2 regions of the Bacillus mojavensis genome follow, and region 1 is predicted to be linked to the other one. Evidence: riboswitches for the same ligand, from Rfam matches in the RefSeq annotation. Region 1 holds a riboswitch; the other holds the start of a gene.
The links. A riboswitch is a leader RNA that binds a small molecule or an ion and turns the genes downstream of it on or off. The one in region 1 is predicted to bind lysine.

Region 1 (3,212 bases):
TAAAGGACATTTCAGAAGAGACAAACAGAGAACTGGTAGAGAGCATAACCCGTTTCTTAAGGGGCGGCTATAACGACGTCAAAAAAGAGCTAGAAGAGAAAATGCTTGAGGCGGCTGAGAACCTTGAGTTTGAACGGGCAAAGGAACTTCGTGACCAAATCGCTCATATCGATTCAACGATGGAAAAACAAAAAATGACCATGAACGACTTAGTCGACCGTGACGTATTCGCTTACGCTTATGATAAAGGCTGGATGTGCGTACAGGTCTTTTTCGTACGGCAAGGAAAGCTTATTGAACGTGACGTCAGCATGTTTCCGCTTTATCAGGAAGCAGATGAAGAGTTCCTTACCTTCATCGGGCAGTTCTATTCAAAAAACAACCATTTTCTGCCAAAGGAAATTTTAGTGCCGGACAGCGTTGATCAATCGATGATTGAGCAGCTGTTGGAAACAAACGTCCATCAGCCGAAAAAAGGGGCGAAGAAAGAATTGCTTATGCTGGCACATAAAAACGCAAAAATCGCGCTTAAAGAAAAATTCTCTTTAATCGAACGTGACGAGGAGCGTTCATTCGGTGCTGTGCAGAAACTCGGAGACGCCTTAAATATTTATACCCCGCACAGAATCGAAGCGTTCGATAACTCGAATATACAAGGGACTAACCCGGTTTCGGCGATGATTGTGTTCATCGATGGCAAACCATACAAAAAGGAATACCGCAAGTACAAAATCAAAACTGTCACAGGGCCAGATGATTACGGCTCAATGAGAGAGGTTGTCAGACGAAGATATACGAGAGTGCTTCGTGAAAACCTGCCGCTGCCTGATCTGATCATTATAGACGGAGGGAAAGGCCAGATCAACGCAGCCCGTGACGTCGTAGAAAACGAACTCGGCCTGGACATCCCGATTGCCGGCTTGGCAAAGGATGATAAACACAGAACCTCCAATTTATTAATCGGTGATCCGCTTGAGGCGGTTTACCTTGAACGAAACAGCCAGGAATTTTACCTGCTTCAGCGCATTCAGGATGAGGTGCACCGGTTTGCGATCAGCTTCCACAGACAGATCCGCGGGAAAAGCGCATTTCAATCTGTTTTGGACGACATACCGGGTATCGGAGAAAAAAGAAAGAAAATGCTGTTAAAGCATTTCGGTTCCGTCAAAAAAATGAAGGAAGCAAGCCTTGAGGACATCAAAAAAGCAGGGGTTCCCGAAGCGCCGGCACAGCTGCTTTATGACAAATTGCAAAAATAATGTTGTCCTTTTGAAAAAGTTCTGATAAAATGTGAACTAATTTCATAATTAGATCGTGTAATATGGTGAAGATAGAGGTGCGAACTTCAAGAGTAAGCCTTTGGAGAAAGATGGATTCTGAGAAAAAGGCTGAAAGGGGAGCGTCGCCGAAGCAAATAAAACCCCATCGGTATTATTTGCTGGCCGTGCATTGAATAAATGTAAGGCTGTCAAGAAATCATTTTCTTGGAGGGCTATCTCGTTGTTCATAATCATCTTGATGATTAATTGATAAGCAATGAGAGCAATTCCTCTCATTGCTTTTTTTATTGTGGACAAAGCGCTCTTTCTCCTCACCCGCACGAACCAAAATGTAAAGGGTGGTTAACATGGGTCTCATTGTACAAAAATTCGGAGGTACTTCCGTCGGCTCAGTCGAAAAAATTCAAAATGCAGCAAATCGCGTCATTGCGGAAAAACAGAAAGGCCATCAAGTCGTCGTTGTCGTATCAGCTATGGGGAAATCCACTGACGCATTGGTCAGCCTTGCAAAAGACATCACTGATCAGCCGAGCAAACGTGAAATGGATATGCTGCTGGCAACAGGCGAGCAGGTCACCATTTCCCTGCTTTCCATGGCGCTGCAGGAAAAAGGCTATGACGCCGTTTCCTATACAGGATGGCAGGCGGGAATCCGCACCGAGGACGTCCATGGCAACGCCAGAATTACGGATATAAACACGTCTGCCTTAGAAAGCCAGCTTCAAAAGGGAAAAGTAGTTGTTGTGGCAGGATTTCAAGGCATGACAGACGACAGTGAAATCACGACTTTGGGCAGGGGCGGTTCAGACACAACAGCAGTGGCTTTGGCTGCCGCGTTAAAAGCGGACAAATGTGATATTTATACCGACGTGCCCGGCGTGTTTACAACCGATCCGCGCTACGTGAAATCAGCGAGAAAGCTTGCCGGCATCTCTTACGATGAAATGCTGGAGCTTGCCAATTTAGGCGCCGGTGTTCTTCATCCAAGAGCTGTTGAATTCGCGAAAAATTACCAAGTGCCGTTAGAAGTGCGTTCAAGTACAGAAACAGAAGCGGGAACATTAATTGAGGAGGAATCATCCATGGAGCAGAACCTTATCGTCAGAGGCATCGCGTTCGAAGATCAAATCACAAGGGTAACCATCTACGGGCTGACAAGCGGACTGACCACTTTGTCTACCATTTTTACAACTCTTGCAAAACGAAACATTAATGTGGATATCATTATCCAAACGCAGGCGGGAGACCATGAGACCGGTATTTCCTTCTCTGTTAAATCAGAAGACGCGGACCAGGCTGTTGCCGTACTTGAAGAGTACAAAGACGCGCTTGAATTCGAAAAAATTGAAACTGAAAGCAAATTGGCGAAAGTATCCATTGTTGGATCAGGCATGGTATCAAATCCCGGTGTAGCGGCTGAAATGTTTGCAGTACTGGCGGAAAAAAACATATTAATCAAAATGGTCAGCACATCTGAAATCAAAGTTTCAACAGTAGTGAGCGAAAATGACATGGTAAAAGCGGTGGAAGCACTGCACGATGCGTTTGAACTCTCGAAACACCCTTCAGCTGTGTCATGACAACCAAAAAGGCGGGACTCATGCAGTCACCGCCTTTTTCATTAAACAGGGTCTTTCATATCCCATTTAACAGTCAGAACCACTTTATCGGCTCTCTTTTTTACTTGTTCGTATGATTCGGCAATCTGATCATTCATCAATTGAATTTGCTCGGCGATGAAGCCAGCTTCCAGCTGAAAGCACGGTTCTTTCTGATATTTGAGCCGATTGGAAATGATCTGTCCTTCAAGCTCGAATTCTAGCTCCTGTTTCTTTGCGCTAACGTTTGTGAGGGTTCCCCAGCCTGCTTCTTCAAAGAAAGCCGGAAAGTCCTCCCATGATTCAAGAGGAAACTTTCGGGCGAGATGTTTCC
Region 2 (3,212 bases), 490 kb from region 1:
GTCCCTTTGCGAGTCCGAACTTGCTTTGATTGGGCTTGCTGTAGTCAGCCTCAGTGTAGTTTTTGATTGTAGAGAGGCTGTCTTCATCGGCAAATGCCTTCGCACTCATATTGACAGACTGAGAAATGGTATCGTAGATGTGAAACTGAAACAGACCAATACTTTTGACGAGCACTTCCCGGTCGAAGGAATGGGCCAAGAGCTTCGGCTGTTCAATTTCGGCAAGCCCCAGCGTACATATAAGAAACCCGCAGGAAGCGGCATAGTACCGTTTGACCGTACGAGGGTTCGCTTTTGACTCCGGTCTCTTTTCTTTTCTGGAGAGCAGAAGAAGAAAAGTCAAATCCGCAAACAGAGCGATGAACAAAGGATTGAACAGCTCTTTTACACTGCTGCCCATATCGCTCATGTTGCTTGCCTGAAACAAAACCGGGATGGTAATAAAATCGATATAAAAGCCGTAAAAAATCGTGTTGGAGATCAAAATGGCAGTCAGAACCAAATTGGCAATCAGCAAAAAGATGCGCTGCTTGCTGCCCTGTAAAAGCAGGCCAATTCCAAATAGAGGGAGTATGAAGCTAAGCGGATTGATCAGCAGAATCAGCTCCTGTAATAGAGAGTCGGTCTGCAAATCAAAGCCCAGTTTATAGATCACATAAGTTTTGATCCACATGAATAAGATGGATAAACTTAAAAAACGCTGATTGTGAAAAAAGGTTCCTTTCATCAATTTATAACTCCTCACGTTTTCTTGAACATCTGCCATGAGATGCTTCTTATGTAAAACCTACTAAAAACAGTCTTCTTAGACAAGCTTCAGCACTCGGTTTAAAACATGCGCCCATGGAACAGCATATAAAAATAATAGCATGATGCTATTGTCAGACCGGCCAACACAAGCTGTTCGGAAAAACTGCCTGTCTTCATATACAGCGGCAGCCGTATGCGAATGGTTGAAGGGAATAACAATTTGATGCCATTCACTGTCCAGGCATCCAGAACCAAGTGGCTTGCCATTCCAATCATCAGCCCTGCTGATATGTTTTTATCTGGAATATATGTAGCTGTGATAAAAAACATGATGAGAAGAAACAGCAGGCTGTGTGTAAAGGTGCGATGGCCAAATACGGAACTTACTATTTTCGATAAGATAGGAAATCTTCTTCCGATTTTACTTTGTGTGTGGCAGATGTCGGGAATTAATGCGCCAACCGCGCCGGACGCCGCCATGAGTACTGGGTCAAATCCATAATAATAAGCTGCTGCGGTACAAGAAGCGATGCCTCCCATGATGTGTGTTTTTCCTGTCATTTCCCCGCTTCTCCTTTATCTTTTGCAAAAATCTCTGAATTACAAATATATCAAGAGAATGTATGTTTGAGCAACAGAACTTTGGCCGATAAAAAAATGAGACGCATAATTTTCTGAGAAAAAGGCATCTTAAAGATGTACCTATTTTCTAAAAGAGGTGATACGAATGGCTTTCTTTAATAAAGATAAAGGGAAACGATCTGAAAAAGAAAAAAACGTAATCCAAGGAGCTCTTGAGGATGCCGGTTCAGCTCTTAAAGATGATCCGCTTCAAGAAGCTGTGCAAAAAAAGAAAAATAATCGCTAACCGCATGCGGATAGGGCTTGGCTCTATCCGCATTTTCCATCTGTTCCCTTTGACAGATCATTCTTTCTTTGATAATCTTCTGGAGTAACTGAATAAATAAATCCTCACTCTTTCTCAGTGAGGTAGAGGTTGCGCGGATGATGAGTCACACATGCCAGGCTGACAGGAGCTGTTAAACATGTGTAAAAGGCATCAGCGCCGAAGTGTGGAGAAAGCCGATCCTTCTCTATGCTGGGACTGTATCTGAATAAGTGCAGGACTGCCGCGTGCTTTTTCGCGGAGGGCTATCCGGAGATCAAGGGTGTGTGTTTCTTTAAGCATGGACTTTTGTTCAGGCTTTTTTTGTATTTACATGATCTCGGGTTCTGGTCCGTACAAAGAATCATTGGAGGTACTGGAATGGAACAGACAAAAAAATGGGGTTTTTGGTTATTAACGGCGTTTGTCGTTGGAAATATGGTTGGATCGGGAATTTTCTCCCTGCCGAGTTCGCTTGCTTCGATTGCAAGTCCGCTTGGCGCCACGTCCGCCTGGCTTTTGACAGGTGCGGGCGTGCTGATGATTGCGCTTGTCTTCGGGCACTTGTCGATTCGCAAGCCTGAGCTGACAGCGGGGCCGCAAAGTTATGCGAGAGCGCTGTTTTCTGATCCGAAGAAAGGGAACGCTGCCGGATTCACAATGGTGTGGGGCTACTGGGTGGCGAGCTGGATCAGTAACGTGGCGATTATCACAAGTCTCGCCGGTTACTTGACTTCGTTTTTCCCGATCTTAGTTGATAAACGTGTACTGTTTGCTGTCGGCAGCCAAGAGGTGACACTCGGCCAATTGCTGACGTTTGCTGTATGTACGATTTTGCTCTGGGGAACGCACACGATTCTTGTTGCAAGCATTAACGGTGCAAGTAAATTAAACTTTATCACAACGTTTTCGAAAGTATTAGGTTTTGTTTTCTTTATCATTGCCGGATTGTTTGTGTTTCAAACGACATTATTCGATCATTTTTATTTTCCGGTTCAAGGTGAAAATGGCACAACCATTGGCATCGGCGGACAGGTTCACAACGCCGCCATTTCTACTTTATGGGCGTTTGTCGGAATTGAATCAGCAGTGATCTTGTCTGGACGCGCGCGTACTCAGCGTGATGTCAAGCGTGCAACAATCACAGGGTTGTTGATCGCGTTAAGCATCTACATTATAGTGACATTGATCACGATGGGTGTTCTGCCGCACGATAAACTTGTCGGATCTGAAAAACCGTTCGTTGATGTGCTGTATGCGATTGTCGGAAACGCAGGAAGCGTGATCATGGCACTACTTGCGATTCTTTGCTTATTCGGAACGATGCTCGGCTGGATTTTGCTTGGCTCTGAGGTTCCATACCAAGCTGCTAAAGCAGGCGATTTTCCGGCGGTCTTTGCGAAAACGAATAAAAAGGGAAGCCCGGTTATTTCTCTGATCATTACAAATGTGATGTCACAGGTCTTCATATTCTCTGTTATTTCCCGGACAATAAGTGACGCATTTACATTTTTAACGACAGCAGCGACTCTTGCGTATTTAATTCCGTATTTAGTGTCTGCGATCTACAGTCTAA

Region 2: it holds a riboswitch for lysine, as region 1 does, so the genes downstream of both, HC660_RS16800 (amino acid permease) here and HC660_RS14305 (aspartate kinase) in region 1, are expected to answer to the same signal.

Annotation. Positions count from the first base shown of each region.
Region 1 is NZ_CP051464.1:2,714,171-2,717,382, reverse strand. It holds gene uvrC (excinuclease ABC subunit UvrC) at 1-1,259, shown strand, start outside; lysine riboswitch at 1,324-1,503, shown strand; gene HC660_RS14305 (aspartate kinase) at 1,628-2,860, shown strand; gene HC660_RS14300 (YslB family protein) at 2,902-3,212, opposite strand, start outside.
Region 2 is NZ_CP051464.1:3,204,602-3,207,813, reverse strand. It holds gene HC660_RS16815 (LTA synthase family protein) at 1-727, opposite strand, end outside; gene HC660_RS16810 (metal-dependent hydrolase) at 829-1,311, opposite strand; gene sspJ (small acid-soluble spore protein SspJ) at 1,478-1,618, shown strand; lysine riboswitch at 1,734-1,913, shown strand; gene HC660_RS16800 (amino acid permease) at 2,018-3,212, shown strand, end outside.